DNA from 2 places in the Metabacillus mesotrionivorans genome. Region 1 is predicted to be linked to the other one. Evidence: riboswitches for the same ligand, from Rfam matches in the RefSeq annotation. Region 1 holds a riboswitch; the other holds the start of a gene.
What was found. Region 1 has a riboswitch for S-adenosylmethionine ahead of ACTSEZ_RS04630 (YezD family protein). Riboswitches for the same ligand answer to the same signal wherever they lie in the genome.

Region 1 (7,999 bases):
TTCAGAAAACAGCTGAATCTGTTCCCGGTCTATAAAACAGTTGATACATGCGCAGCGGAATTTGAATCGGAAACACCGTACTTCTACGGCACGTATGAGGATGAGAATGAATCAGCTGTTACAGGAAAAGAAAGTGTGATTGTCCTTGGGTCAGGGCCGATCCGAATCGGTCAGGGTGTAGAATTTGACTATGCGACCGTTCACTCTGTATGGGCCATAAAAGAAGCCGGATATGAAGCAATTATTATCAACAACAATCCGGAAACCGTCTCAACTGATTTCAGCATCTCGGATAAGCTTTACTTTGAGCCGCTGACGGCAGAAGATGTGATGCACATCATCGAACTTGAAAAACCTAAAGGGGTAGTTGTTCAGTTCGGGGGTCAGACAGCGATTAACCTTGCGGATGAACTTGAAGCAAGAGGCGTCAAGATTCTCGGAACATCTCTTGAGGATTTGGACCGTGCCGAAAACAGAGATAAATTTGAGCACACATTAAACACGCTCGGCATTCCGCAGCCTCTTGGAAAAACGGCGACATCTGTTGAAGAGGCGGTTGCAATCGCGTCATCCATCCGCTATCCGGTTCTTGTCAGACCGTCATATGTTCTAGGCGGACGTGCAATGGAGATCGTGCATGAGGAAAACGATCTGCTGCATTACATGAAAAATGCTGTAAAAGTTAATCCGCAGCACCCGGTACTAATCGATAAGTATTTAACCGGAAAAGAAATAGAAGTCGATGCGATCTCAGACGGCCAAAATGTCTTTATCCCGGGAATCATGGAGCATATTGAGCGTGCAGGGGTACACTCCGGTGATTCCATCGCCGTATATCCTCCGCAAACACTGACGGATGACATCAAAAAGACGATAACTGAACGGACAATAGCACTTGCAAGGGGATTAAACATTAAAGGGCTTCTGAACATTCAGTTTGTCATCTATAAAAATGAAGTATTCGTGATCGAAGTGAATCCAAGATCAAGCCGCACGGTTCCATTCCTAAGCAAAATAACCGGCGTGCCGATGGCGAATCTTGCAACGAAAGTCATACTCGGCAAATCATTGCCTGAACTCGGCTATGAAACGGGCATTCAGCCGGAAAGCGAAGGCGTCTATGTCAAAGTGCCGGTCTTCTCATTTGAGAAGCTGCGCAGAGTGGACATTACGCTCGGTCCTGAAATGAAATCGACAGGCGAAGTGATGGGAAAAGACACAACCCTTGAAAAAGCTCTTTATAAAGGACTGATTGCATCAGGAATGAAAGTGCAGAACTACGGACAGGTCCTGCTGACAATCGCTGACAAGGATAAAGAAGAGGGACTGGAAGTAGCACGCCGCTTCAGTGCAATCGGCTATCAGATCATGGCAACAAACGGAACAGCCGGCTATCTGCATGAGAATGGGGTAGAAGCGAGAATCGTCGGCAAAATCGGCAGCGAGTCTCCGAATATGCTTGATATTATCCGCACGGGCGAAGCCCAGTTCGTCATCAATACATTGACTAAGGGGAAACAGCCGCAGCGCGATGGCTTCAGAATCAGACGCGAATCGGTTGAAAACGGAATTCCATGCCTCACGTCACTTGACACAGCAAAAGCGATTTTAAGAGTTTTAGAGTCAATGACATTCTCAACTGAACAAATGCCAAAACGAGTAATCAGCAAAGAGGTGACGTACGCTTGATACGGAAAGAATGGATGATCATTGCCGGCCAGAGAGAGATTGCAGAAGGAATTTATGAACTAACATTAAAAGGAAGTCTGGTTGATGAAATGAACCAGCCCGGCCAGTTCGTTCATATCAAAGTTTCAAGTGCGGCATCTCCTCTTTTAAGAAGACCGATCAGCATTGCAAAAATAGAGAAAGAAAAGCGGGAATTCACGATGATCTACCGGGCAGAGGGAGCGGGCACGAAGCTCCTCTCTGCAAGGAAAGAAGGAGAGCTCGTCGATGTGCTCGGCCCGCTTGGAAACGGATTTGATCCGGAAAGCCTGAATCAGGGAGATACAGCGCTTCTTGTCGGAGGCGGCATCGGAGTTCCTCCTTTATATGAGCTTTCAAGACGTCTGCTTGCAAGGGGTGTTAACGTCCGCCACGTGCTCGGTTTCCAGTCTGCGGATCAGGTTTTCTATGAAAGTGAGTTTAAGAAACTCGGTGAAACCTATATTGCGACGGCAGATGGTTCATACGGGACGAAAGGGTTCGTCACAGACTGCATTAAAGAACGCAGCATGGAGTTTGACGCTCTTTTCGCATGCGGTCCTACCCCCATGCTTGCAAGCCTTGAAAATCTTTTTCCAGACAAGCCTGTTTTTCTCTCTCTTGAGGAAAGAATGGGCTGCGGAATCGGCGCATGCTTTGCATGTGTGTGCCATACGGCAGATGACCCGAATGGCACATCTTATAAAAAAGTGTGCACCGACGGGCCGGTATTTAAAGCAGGAGAGGTTGTGCTGTCATGCTGAATGTTGAACTTCCGGGACTATCACTCAAAAATCCGATAATGCCGGCCTCAGGCTGCTTTGGATTCGGAAAAGAATTTGCCGGTCTATATGACCTGAATAAACTTGGCGCCATCATGATCAAGGCAGCAACAGCCGAACCGCGTTTTGGAAATCCGACCCCGAGGGTGGCTGAAACAGAAGCGGGCATGCTCAATGCAATCGGCCTGCAAAACCCTGGACTAACCGGGATCCTTGAAAATGAACTTCCCTGGCTTGAGTCATTCGATGTGCCGGTTCTTGCAAATGTGGCGGGCTCAGCAGAGGAAGATTATGTCGAGGTTGCAAGAAAAATCAGCAGGGCGAAAAATGTTCATGCACTTGAACTGAACATTTCCTGTCCGAATGTTAAAACCGGAGGAATTGCATTCGGGACAAACCCCGAGATGGCAGCCTCCCTTACGCGCGCCGTAAAAGCTGTGTCAGAGGTGCCTGTTTATGTCAAGCTGTCACCGAACGTCAGCAACATCACTGACATTGCCAAAGCGATCGAAGCGGCAGGAGCTGATGGATTAACGATGATCAACACGCTCATCGGAATGAGACTGGATTTGAAAACAGGCAAGCCGGTTCTTGCAAACCGCACAGGCGGCTTATCCGGCCCTGCCATCAAACCGGTGGCCATCCGCATGATTCATGAAGTCAGCCAGGCGGTATCCATTCCGATTATCGGCATGGGCGGTGTTCAGACAGCAGAAGACGTCCTTGAATTCATGTACGCGGGAGCAAGCGCCGTAGCAGTAGGAACAGCCAACTTTGTGAATCCGTTTGTTTGCCCTGAAATCATTGAAGAACTGCCTCATGTGCTTAGAAAATACGGGTTTGATCACATTACAGAATGCATCGGAAGGAGCTTTAAGCATGAACGAGAGACCGCTGATTATCGCGCTTGATTTTAAGGATGCTGCCGAAACAGGAGAATTCTTAAAAAAGATGTCCGGACAGAAACTTTATGTAAAAGCTGGCATGGAGCTCTTTTACCGGGAAGGTCCTGCGGTCATAGATCATCTGAAATCAGGCGGTCATGAGATTTTCCTTGATCTTAAGCTCCATGATATTCCCGAAACCGTGAAAAAAGCGATGAGGGGTCTTGCAGGACTCGGAGTCAATCTCGTCAATGTGCATGCGGCCGGCGGCAGTGCCATGATGGAATCTGCAATGGAAGGTCTTGAGGCCGGAACACCTGCAGGCTCCAAGCGTCCCGCCTGCATTGCTGTCACTCAGCTGACAAGCACGTCGGCAGAGATGCTGAAGAACGAATTGTTGATCAGCACTAGCCTTGATGACACGGTATTAAGCTACGCTAAGCTTGCTGCAAAAAGCGGCCTTGACGGTATTGTGTGCTCTTCTCTTGAGGTGCCCCGCATCTACAGCGAGCTTCCCCGCTCGTTTATGACAGTAACACCCGGAATACGCATGAGCGGTGATGCAGTAAATGACCAGGTCAGGGTGGCTACTCCTGAAAAAGCGAGAGAGCTCGGGTCAACTGCCATTGTGGCAGGACGGAGCATCACCAAAGCACCGGATCCGCTTGCCGCCTATACACAAATGAAAAACGCCTGGGAGGGACTGCCTGTATGAACCATCAAATTGCCGAACAACTGCTGACAATCGAAGCTGTATACCTTAGCCCTAATGATCCGTTTACATGGTCAAGCGGGCTCAAATCACCGATCTACTGCGATAACCGCCTGACGCTCTCTTATCCGGAGGTAAGAAAAAACATTGCAGAAGGTCTGTCCGCTCTGATCAGAGAGCATTACCCTCAAGCTGAAATGATTGCAGGCACGGCTACTGCAGGAATTCCTCATGCTGCATGGGTAAGCGATCTGTTGAATCTGCCGATGTCTTATGTGAGAAGCAAGCCGAAAGGGCACGGAAAGGGAAATCAGATTGAAGGGAAGGTCCGCGAAGGCCAGAAAGTGGTTGTAGTGGAGGATTTGATTTCAACCGGGGGAAGCGTGATTACAGCCGTCAGAGCGCTTAGAGAAGCCGGCTGTGAAGTCATCGGCGCTGTCTCCATTTTCACATACGAACTTCAAAAAGGGACAGAGATGCTTGAGGAAGAAGGAATCCATTCAGTTTCATTGACGGACTATTCTTCTCTTATTGAAACAGCTCTGAAGAAAGGTTCCATTCAAACAGAAGATTTAGCCAAGCTGAAGAAATGGCGTGAAAATCCATCTTCCGAAGAATGGCTGAGCGTATAAATAAAAAAGGCATCAGGAGCAGCTGATGCCTTTTTTATTTCCATATCAGCATGCTGCCGGAAAAACACAGTATGCTGATCAGCAAACAGCCAATTCTGAATCCTTTTTGCTGCCATGGCGCAGGCAGCAGTTTCCCGCTGAGTTGAAATCCCGCAAAACCGATCATCCCGAAGCCTTTCATCACTCCGCGTTCCTCTTTCATTTTTTCAAAAATGGCTGGGTCATCAAACTCCATTGCCGCATAAGCTAATGAAAATCCGCCTAAAGCATAAAAAACGGCAGCTGCACTTAACAAAATAAAAATAACTCTCACCTCTCGGAACGAACTTTACTACACCTTATTCAAACCCTGTTAATCTAGCACTTTTTTATAATTAGCTCTAAAAAAAGAGAGGTTTTTAATTCCGATAGCAAAACTATGATTGACATAGTCTGCAATTGTGATAAAATTTAGAAAAATATAATAAACTTATCCAGAGAGGCGGAGGGAACTGGCCCGGTGAAGCCCGGCAACCTGCATGCGTGCAAGGTGCTACATCCAGCAAAATGAAACCCATTTTGGAAGATAAGGTTGATGCCTGAACAGTCTTTCAAACCGGAAGGCTTTTTTTAATGGGTAAGAAACGGGGGACCACTGTGGGTACTGATCAGCAACTTGACGCGGTCATCGACAGGCTGAAGGAAATGCTTAAAACTATGAGCTATGGTTCCGTCACACTGATCGTTCAGGACGGAAAAGTAATTCAGCTTGAAAAAAATGAAAAAATCAGAATGAAATGAGGATGCTGACCGGATAAACCGGAGGCGTTTTAACAAAAGAGGGCTCGTGTCCTAATGTTAAAAGCTTTTTATGCGGGACCTGAAAAGTGAGGAGAAGATCAGCATGCTGACATACAAAACATGGCATGAGCATGAACAGAATTTTGAAACAGACGACGGATACAGCGGAGCATTGAATGTGCTTAAGTGGGCTTACGGGCATTACGGGGAAGAGATTGTTTATGCCTGCAGCTTTGGCATTGAGGGCATTGTTCTCATTGACCTGATTTCAAAAGTAAATCCGGAGGCGGCGATTGTTTTTCTTGATACAGATGTTCATTTCAAGGAAACGTATGAAACCATTGAACGTGTAAAAGAAAAATATCCCAAGCTCCGAATTAAAATGAAAAAACCTGCCCTTACTCTTGCTGAACAGGCTGAACAGCATGGAGATAAGCTGTGGGAGACGAATCCGAATCAATGCTGTGCAATCAGAAAACTTCAGCCGCTGAATGAAACACTCTCTCAGTCAGAAGCGTGGATATCAGGGCTTCGGAGAGAGCAGTCTGAAACCAGGAAACATGTCCAATTTATCAATAAAGACGACAAGTTTCAGTCGGTAAAAGTCTGTCCTCTCATTCACTGGACATGGAAAGATGTCTGGCGCTATGTTCATAAAAATGACCTCCCGTATAATCCGCTCCACGATCAGGGATACCCGAGCATCGGCTGTTTCCACTGTACGCAGCCTGCGTTCAGTGCAGACGATCTGCGCTCAGGCAGATGGAGCGGCCAGGGCAAAACAGAATGCGGCCTGCATGGATAAGGGGGGATTGCCGTGCTTGAACTGGGTGCGCTTGCCATCAGTCTCTTCTTCGCCATGAATATTGGAGCGAGCGGAGCCGCTGCTTCCATGGGAGTAGCTTACGGTTCCGGCGCAGTTCCTAAAGCCAGGCATGCCCTTTTAATATGCGCCGTTGGTGTTTTTGCAGGCGCGTATCTTGGCGGCGGAGAGGTTGTTAAGACAATAAGTGCAGGGATTATTCCGCAGGATATCATTAATGTGAAGATTGTTCTGATCATTATTTTGTCTGCGACAAGCTCGCTGTTTCTTGCAAACCTGCTGGGGATCCCGCTTTCAACAAGCGAGGTGACGGTTGGCGCCGTTGTGGGAGTGGGTATTGCCTATCAGGTACTATTTATAAAATCACTGCTTGTCATCATGATGTTCTGGGTGATCGTTCCCGTTGCAGCTTTCGGAATTGCCTGGCTGTTCGGGAAAGGTCTATATAAAGTTCAGCACAAGCCGTTCTTTAAAGACCGGCCGCTCCTTACAGGCATCCTGATCCTGGCCGGATTTTTCGAGGCTTTCTCAGCCGGAATGAACAATGTGGCAAACGCAGTAGGGCCGCTTGTCGGGGCCGGACTGATTTCGGTGCCGGACGGGACGCTGCTCGGAGGAGCATTTGTTGCTCTTGGCGCGATTTTACTCGGCAAAAAAGTGCTTGAAACAAACGGAAAGAAAATTACCAGATATTCAAAGCCTGAAGGCATTCTGATATCTGGTACAGGAGCGGGACTTGTGATTGCCAGTTCCATTTTCGGACTTCCCGTTCCCCTGACGCAGGTGACCTCCTCAGCTATTATCGGACTTGGAATGGCGAAAAGCGGAAGCGAGATCCTTCAAAAGCACATCGTGAAGAAAATCATCCGGATCTGGATTGTCTCGCCGCTGTTTTCACTTGCCATATCGTATATGCTAGTCAAACTGTTTTTAGAAAAGGATATGTATTCTCTTGTCGTTCTTCTGAGTGTCATGCTGGCAACCCTTGGTACACTGAGCCTGATGAAGGCGATTCGGGATGAAAAGCGTGCCGTGCATGAAGAAGGCGGAGGCATTTAACGGTAAAACCAATTAAAAAGGTCAGTTTAGGAGGAAAAATAAATGAGTTTACAGCCTCATGGCGGAGTATTAGTTGATGTATACAATCCTGATGTCAGCATACAGGAAATCAAACAGGTGATTGAAATTGATGCAATGGCCCTGAGCGATCTGGAATTGATCGGAATCGGAGCCTACAGCCCGCTTACGGGTTTTTTAACAAAAGCGGATTATGATAATGTAGTCAGCAGCATGAGGCTAGCAGACGGCACGGTCTGGAGCATTCCGATCACGCTTCCGGTATCCAGAGAAACAGCAGCGTCGCTGAAGACAGGAGACAAAGCAAAGCTTCAATATGACGGTGTAGTGTACGGTCTGATTGAAATCGAAGATCTCTTTGAGCCGGATAAAACGAATGAGGCAATCAATGTTTACGGAACGGCAGATCTTGCCCATCCCGGAGTGAAAAAACTGCATGAAAGGGAAGACGTCTATGCAGGAGGCAAAATCACTCTGATCAAGCGTCCCGAGAAGCCGTTCAAAGAATATACGTTCGACCCATCAGAAACAAGAGCGATTTTCAAAAGCAAAGGGTGGAAAACCGTCGTCGGCTTCCAGACAAGAAATCCTGTACACAGAGC
Region 2 (7,999 bases), on a different contig from region 1:
TTTGCAACGTGTGACCACAGCTCCGCAGAGTTGATCACTTTAGCCCCTGCTTCGCGTCCGCCTTCAATGCCGAACACCACGACTGCACCAGCTCCCTCCGGCAAGTATTTCTCAGCAAGTGCCCGGTCCGGATGCTTTGAATCTTCAGGATAGAGAACCCATTTAACTGCAGGATGTCCATTCAGATAGTATACAACCTTCCTCGTATTCGAGATATGCTCTTTCATTCTGACATGCAGCGTTTCAAGACCGAGGTTAAATTGAAAAGCATTAAACGGGCTGAGTGCAGGACCAAGATCTCTCAGCAGCTGCACTCTGGCTTTTACAATATAAGCCGCTTCCGGAAGGGCTTCTGCGTAAACCAGGTTATGATAGCTTGGGTCAGGTGTGGTGAAACCCGGGAACTTTCTGCTGTTCCAGTCAAATTTCCCTCCATCTACAATGACGCCGCCAAGCGTTGTGCCATTTCCAAGCAGCCACTTCGTCGCAGAATGAACAACAATATCAGCCCCGTGTTCGAGCGGGCGGCACAAATACGGCGTGGCGAATGTATTATCTACAATCAGCGGAATGCCGGCCTCATGTGCAATTTTTGCAACGGCTTCTATATCCAGCACTTGAAGACTCGGGTTGCCGATTGTCTCGGCAAAAATCGCCTTCGTTTTTTCTGTAATCGCGCTTCTGAAATTTTCCGGGTTCTCCGGATTAACAAATGTAGTTTCAATGCCGTATTTAGGCAAGGTCGTCTGGAAAAGATTATAGGTTCCCCCGTAGAGACTCGATGCGGACACGATTTCATCCCCGGCACCGGCAATATTCAGAATCGAGAGGGTGATGGCTGCCATACCGCTTGCTACCGCAAGACTTCCGACACCGCCTTCAAGTTCAGCGATGCGCTCCTCAAGGACGGAGGAAGTCGGATTATGTATACGCGTATAAATGTACCCCTGTTCTTTTAATGCAAATAAGTTTGAAGCGTGCTCAGTGTCATTAAAAACGTATGCATTAGACTGATAAATCGGAACAGATCTGGCGCCTGTTCCAGGATCAGGCTTTAGCCCTCCATGAATGTTGACGGTCTCCAAACGGTACTTTTTTCGAGTCATGATTCATTTCTCCTCCTAAATTAAAAAAATAAAAAACCCCTTCAAAGAAGAGGCGCGCATCCCGGTCTTCTTATCTTTCAGAGCATATCCACTCTGCTGGAATTGGCACCGTGATTTACTCGCTGTATCCGGTTGCCGGGCTTCACAGGGCCAGGCCCCTCCACCGCTCTTGATAAGATTTCTTATTATTCCTATTGGGATTGTATCATTTTATTTCTTCTTAAGTCAATTATTCGTTTGAATTTTTAGAAAATTATTTGCAGAGCTGAATGAGTGACTCTACTCGAAGTATATTTCTGAATGAGCCTTTAGCCTCCATAGCTCCAAGTTTTACAAGCTGCAAAAGCCTGATTGGCGAATGAAAGCAATCTTGAAAATGCCTTTCTTCCCCAACAATCTGCACATGAAAGAGTTCATCATCACTGCTTACATGACAGTTGCCTTTTTGCAGAACGAGAGTGGATTTTTGATTGAGGTTTTTAACCCAGAACTCAATTCTTACGTTTTCGTTTGGAAGCAGCGGCTGTATAAAACGGGCATTATTCATTTTTTCGGCAAAAAAGGTCAGATCCATTGTTTCTCCCCATTTCCGTTCAAGTGGTTATAGGAGAAATTCTATTTTTCCACACTTTTCCCTTTTAGAAAGCTTCGACATATTCCTTGCCTCAGTAAGACAAAATCTTTTCTTTTTCTATTTCCCAAGAAATATGTCAAATGCCGCCCTCATCAGGCGGCATATTCTTTCAATATTTGATAGAGATGTTCGACAGAATGAAAGGCATACGTTTTGCTGATCAATCTTCCTTTTTCAAAAATAAGCAGGCAGGGAACACTTTCGATTTCCCAGGCAGACGCCTGCTTCGGAAGATAATTCAGGTTGGCCATCTTTATTTCAAGGGCAGGCAGCATCGCCTCAACTACTGTCAGCATCTTTTTAGCGAGCTGACATGTTCCGCAAAAGGGTGTATATAAATAAAGAATGGCAGTATCCCTCTCTGCGAGTCTGCTTACCTGCTCTTCATTGCATTCAATCATTGCCTTTTCACAAACTCCCTTTATAAGTATTTCGCATGCACATCAATGTTTGCACTCAGCAGCACAGCTGCGACATGCTGATCAGGTGCAGTGGCAACTTCCCTGTACATTTTGTCGATAAACAAATGCGCAGCCTCGGGAAATTCACGTTTGAACTGTTTTCTCAGGCGATCCCCGGAATCATCAGAATCCACAAGCACATAAACATCACGGCTGAACAGTTCATCCACCATTTCATCAAGCCGTGTCAGACTGATTGTGCCATTTGTACAAATAATTTCAACCGGTTCGTTGACAACATTTAATACTTTTCGCTTATCAGATGTTCCTTCAACAATTATGACTTTTTCAACCTCAATTGCAGACATCGCCATCACCTATTCAGTTAGAGTATATGTTATCTATAACCTATTCGAAACGCATGAGGTTGTTTCCTTCTGACCTTAAAAACAGGCCGGAACAACAGGAAAAGGCAGTGGAACATTCCACTGCCAAGTCATCAGCACCAGCCGTTTTCTTCGTCACAATCGACATACTTCTCATCTTGTTTAGATAGAACGTCTGCATACTGAAAAAAGGAATGATTTTCTTCTTCATATCCATTTTTCAACGACACCTGACCGTCCGGGCCAAGTGACATCGAGCCGATTTGCTCTTTTTCAAAAAACAGATTCATTTGCCCGCCTTCAAATCTGCCGGTGACGCGGTCTGTAATATCCAGCCGTTTCTTTTCAAATGACATGCTGAAACACCCTCCTTTTTACTGTTTAGGGTGTCCAGAAGGTGAATGGATTATCAGTCTTCGTTTGTCATTTCTTCGTATTGCTCAGCTGTCATCAAGTTGTCTACATCACCTGCATTGCTTGGCTCAATGACAATCATCCAGGCTTTTTCATATGGAGAATCATTGACAAATTCAGGGCTGTCATCAAGGTCTTCATTAATTTCAACAACTGTTCCGCTGATTGGCGCATACAGCTCAGATACTGTTTTTACAGACTCAACGCTGCCGAATGGCTCGTCTGCTTTAATTTCGTCGCCTACTTCAGGAAGTTCAACAAACACAATATCTCCAAGCTCTGATTGTGCAAAGTCCGTAATCCCGATGCGTACTTTATCGCCTTCAACTTTAACCCACTCGTGTTCTTCAGAGTAGCGAAGTTCTTTTGGTGTGTTCATGTTTTCTACCTCCAACTGATTATCGTGTTTTATTTGTAAAAAGACTAAAAGGGTAAGTCTTCTACTTCTATAGCCAGGTTTCTTTAAACTGATCTTCTTTAAATCCGACAGTTGTCTTGCTTCCGTCCGTTGTCAGCGGGCGTTTAATCAGCATGCCGTCAGATGCCAGAAGTCCAAGAAGTTCATCTTCGGACATGGAGGATAATTTATCCTTCAGGCCAAGCTCACGGTATTTCTGACCGCTTGTGTTAAAGAATTTTTTGATCTCCAAGCCGCTTGAATCAAGCATTGATTTCAGCTCTTCTTTTGACGGCGGATTTTCGACAATATGTATTTCTTGTGCCTGCAAATGGTGATCTTCTAACCACTTTTTTGCTTTCCGGCATGTCCCGCATTTCGGATACCAGTAATATTTAAGCGCCACTCTTTTCACCACCTGCAACCGTAATTGAACAACATTATTTTACCACATTCTTTTTGACAAGCATAATGACAAGCATCGTCATTCTGCCATCTATTATCTTGGCCTTTTTTTCCGCAAAAATCATCAAAAAGACCTTTTCTTTTGAAAAAGGCCTTTTTGAAAGGTATTTATTACGCGCGGTATCCGTTCTCTTCGATCAGTGCAGCAGCGATTTCGCGCTTTTTGGCAATAACATTGATCGGCGTGTGGCGCGTGAATTTTCTTAATGCAGAGATCATCATGCGGAGAGTGTCTCCCTGTTCAATCGCAACAAGCGATTCTTTAGCATGCGCTTCAATTTCGTTGAATGCTTCCTGGCAATACACTTGCGTGTAAAGAAGTTTTTGAGCACTCTTTGCTTCGCCATACTTGTTGATTGCCTTTTCCGTGCGGAGGATGGCAGATTCCATAGCGTATACACTGCTCACGATATCAGCAATGTTCACTAAAACTTCCTGTTCCTTCTGCAGGGACTGGCCGTATTTCTGAGCAGCAAGTCCAGCAATCATTAAACCGATTTTCTTTGCATTTTTCAGAAGATGCTTTTCTTGCTCCAGAACGCCGTCTCCCGGTTCTTCTGGCATAAGCATCATTAACTCTTCCTGAAGAGCCTGTGCTTTTTGAAGAAGCGGCAGTTCACCCTTCATTGCTTTTCTTAAATATGTGCCGGGAACGAGAAGACGGTTGATTTCATTCGTCCCTTCAAAAATACGGTTAATACGTGAGTCGCGGTATGCTCTTTCTACTTCGTACTCAGCCATGAAGCCGTAGCCGCCGTGAATCTGAACGCCTTCATCAACGACATAGTCAAGCGTTTCAGAACCGAGGACTTTATTCAGTGAACACTCAATCGCATACTCTGCAATAGATGCAGCAACTTCTTTTCCGTCCTTGACTTCCTCAGGAGTCAGGCGGCTCATGCGGTCTTCAAATAATCCAACTGTACGGTACACTGAGCTTTCCATTGCATATGTTTTTGAAGCCATGTTTGCCAGTTTTTCCTGGATGAGCGAAAAGCTGCTGATTGGCGTTTTGAACTGCTGGCGCTGGTTGGCATATTCAACAGATACGTCAATAATGCGTTTAGATCCGCCGATTGTTCCGACAGCAAGCTTATAGCGTCCGATGTTTAGAATGTTAAAGGCAATAACGTGGCCTTTTCCAAGGTCTCCAAGAAGATTTTCTTTAGGAACAAGCGCATCTTCTAAAATAAGCGTTCTTGTAGATGAACCTTTGATTCCCATTTTCTTTTCTTCCGGACCGGTTGATACTCCAGGGTATTCTTTTTCTACGATAAATGCCGAGAAATGCTCGCCGTCAACCTTTGCATACACAACAAACACATCTGCAAAGCCGGAGTTTGTGATCCACTGTTTTTCACCGTTCAATACATAATGCGTGCCTTCTGCGTTAAGCTTTGCCGTCGTTCTGGCACCAAGGGCATCTGAGCCTGATCCCGGTTCAGTCAGTGCATAGGCTGCAATGCGCTGACCTGATGCTAGATCTGGAAGGTACTGCTGCTTTTGCTCTTCGCTTCCGAAAAGAACGATTGGCAGAGATCCGATACCGACATGCGCACCGTATGAAAGAGAGAAGCTTCCTGCACGGGCAAATTTTTCAGTAATCAGCGCAGAGCTGATTTTATCAAGGCCTAGGCCGCCGTATTCTTCAGGTACGTCAGCACCTAGAAGGCCAAGGTCGCCTGCCTGCTTCAATAGTTTGACAGACTTATCAAACTGGTGATTCTCAATATCTTCAAGTTGAGGAAGTACATCATTTACGACGAAATCCTCCGTCGTTTTGGCAATCATTTTATGCTCATCTGTGAAATCCTCTGGCGTAAAAACACTTTCAAATGTCACATCATCAAGTAAAAAGCTTCCGCCCTTGATTAGATTTTCAGTTGTTTTTGACATTGCTTGTTCCCCCATTTTCCTGATTTTTTAAGCCTTACACTAATTCAAATACTCCAGCTGCACCCATTCCGCCGCCGATGCACATTGTGACAACTCCGAATTGCTCGCCGCGGCGCTTCATTTCGTGAATAAGGGAAAGGGTTAATTTAGCTCCCGTACACCCAAGCGGATGACCGAGCGCAATTGCTCCTCCATTGACATTCACTTTCTCTTCATCGATCCCAAGAGCTCTTATGACTTGAATAGACTGTGAAGCAAATGCTTCATTTAATTCAAAAAGTCCAATATCAGACAGGCTTAAACCTGCAGCTTTCAGTGCACGAGGAATGGCTTCGATCGGGCCGATTCCCATTACTTCAGGAGGAACTCCGCCTACTGCAAAGGAGCGGAATTTCACGAGTGACTCCAGTCCAAGCGCATCCGCTTTTTCACGGTCCATGACCATTACAGCAGCAGCACCGTCGCTCGTCTGCGAGGAATTTCCTGCTGTAACGGATCCTTTCACATTGAATGCAGGTCTTAATGTTGAGAGAATCTGCATAGTCGTTCCAGGACGGACACCCTCGTCTTTTGAGAACTGGAACGTCTTTTCGCGGAGCTTATGATCTGCTCCAACACTTCTCTGTGTAACCTCTACAGGTACGATTTCATCGTCAAACTTGCCCTCTGCAATAGCTCTTGCCGCTTTTTCATGGCTTCTTACTGCAAAGGCATCCTGCTCTTCGCGGCTGACTCCGTATTTTACAGCTACCTGCTCTGCCGTATGGCCCATTCCCATGTAATACTCAGGCGCACTTTCAGCAAGCACTGCATTCGGACGGACAACGTGGCCCATCATCGGCACCATGCTCATTGATTCGGCTCCGCCTGCAATGGCTGTATCCGAGTGGCCAAGCATGATTTTTTCCGCTGCGTAAGCAATACTTTGAAGACCGGACGAACAGTAGCGGTTGACTGTAATTGCCGGTACTGTATACGGCAATCCCGCAAGCGCGCCGATGTTTCGTGCAAGGTTCAGCCCCTGCTCTGCTTCAGGCATCGCACATCCAATGATCAGATCATCAATATTTCCTTCGTATCCGCCAGCACGCTTAAGTGTCTCTTTTACGACTAGCGCTCCAAGATCATCTGGTCTTACGGCTGCTAGTGACCCTTTTTTTGCTCTTCCGACAGGTGTTCTGGCACCTGCTACAATGACCGCTTCTCTCATGACAGTGCACCCTCCTAGTTACGTAATGGTTTTCCTTTTACAAGCATGTGCTGCATTCTTTGCTGAGATTTGCCTTCCTTCACGAGACTCAGGAACGCCTCTCTTTCAAGATCAAGTAAGTACTGTTCATCTACTTCCGTGCCAAATGGCACTTTGCCTCCCGCAATGACATAGGCGAGCTTTTGGGCAATTTTCAAATCGTGCTCTGAAATATATCCTGACTGAAGCATGGATTGTGCTCCAAGAAGAAGGGCAGCATAACCTGTCTCGCCTACGACAGGTACCTTTTTGCGTACAGGTGCCTTATAGCCGTTATCAGACAGCTGCAGAACTTTCTGCTTTGCATCATAAATGAGGTGATCCCCATTGAAGCTTACAGAATCTTTTTCATTCATAAAGAAGTTTTCTTTTGCTTCAGCTGCAGAAGAAGAAACTTTAGCTGTTGCAATCGTTTCAAATACTTTATTGGCTACGTTCTGCAGATCGAAATCGACGCCTTTTGGAACGCTGTTGAGAAGTTTAATGTAAAGCTCTTTATTGCCTCCGCCGCCCGGGATCAGGCCTACGCCGGCTTCAACAAGTCCCATGTACGTTTCGCTTGATGCCTGAATGCTTGCAGACGGAAGACAGATTTCGGCTCCTCCGCCAAGTGACATGCCAAATGGAGCAGCAACGACCGGCTTTGGACTGTATTTGATTTTCATCATAGCCTGCTGGAAGTGGCGGACAACCATGTCAACTTCAAAGTAGTTGTCATCCTGAGCTTCCATCAGGATCATGGCAAGGTTCGCACCGACGCAGAAATTTTTGCCCTGATTGCCGATGACAAGCCCTTTAAAGTTCTTTTCAACTTCATCCACGGCAAAATTAATCATCTGGATAATATCTAGACCGATCGCGTTATTCGGTGAATGGAACTCAAGCAGCGCTACTCCGTCGCCAAGATCCACCAAACTTGCTCCGCTGTTTTTCTTAATGACGCCTTTTTTCTCTTTTAAGTCCTTGAGATTGATGACTTTTTCGTTCGTCTCAATGCGTCTGTAATCGCCATCATGGTAATAGTAAGAAACACCGTCTTCTTTTTTATAGA

Region 2: linked by a shared signal. The riboswitch ahead of ACTSEZ_RS11015 (O-acetylhomoserine aminocarboxypropyltransferase/cysteine synthase family protein) and the one ahead of ACTSEZ_RS04630 (YezD family protein) in region 1 are both predicted to bind S-adenosylmethionine.

What each region holds. Positions count from the first base shown of each region.
Region 1 is NZ_JBQMFF010000001.1:914,111-922,109, forward strand. Features, by position in the region: gene carB (carbamoyl-phosphate synthase large subunit) at 1-1,689, shown strand, start outside; gene ACTSEZ_RS04605 (dihydroorotate dehydrogenase electron transfer subunit) at 1,686-2,471, shown strand; gene ACTSEZ_RS04610 (dihydroorotate dehydrogenase) at 2,465-3,400, shown strand; gene pyrF (orotidine-5'-phosphate decarboxylase) at 3,369-4,088, shown strand; gene pyrE (orotate phosphoribosyltransferase) at 4,085-4,717, shown strand; gene ACTSEZ_RS04625 (hypothetical protein) at 4,752-5,012, opposite strand; SAM riboswitch class I at 5,184-5,289, shown strand; gene ACTSEZ_RS04630 (YezD family protein) at 5,354-5,497, shown strand; gene ACTSEZ_RS04635 (phosphoadenylyl-sulfate reductase) at 5,601-6,302, shown strand; gene cysP (sulfate permease) at 6,357-7,379, shown strand; gene sat (sulfate adenylyltransferase) at 7,422-7,999, shown strand, end outside.
Region 2 is NZ_JBQMFF010000003.1:216,320-224,318, forward strand. Features, by position in the region: gene ACTSEZ_RS11015 (O-acetylhomoserine aminocarboxypropyltransferase/cysteine synthase family protein) at 1-1,106, opposite strand, end outside; SAM riboswitch class I at 1,174-1,285, opposite strand; gene ACTSEZ_RS11020 (hypothetical protein) at 1,360-1,680, opposite strand; gene ACTSEZ_RS11025 (thioredoxin family protein) at 1,833-2,141, opposite strand; gene ACTSEZ_RS11030 (toprim domain-containing protein) at 2,162-2,509, opposite strand; gene ACTSEZ_RS11035 (YusG family protein) at 2,641-2,883, opposite strand; gene gcvH (glycine cleavage system protein GcvH) at 2,937-3,320, opposite strand; gene ACTSEZ_RS11045 (arsenate reductase family protein) at 3,388-3,744, opposite strand; gene ACTSEZ_RS11050 (acyl-CoA dehydrogenase FadE) at 3,915-5,699, opposite strand; gene ACTSEZ_RS11055 (acetyl-CoA C-acetyltransferase) at 5,734-6,909, opposite strand; gene ACTSEZ_RS11060 (3-hydroxyacyl-CoA dehydrogenase/enoyl-CoA hydratase family protein) at 6,924-7,999, opposite strand, start outside.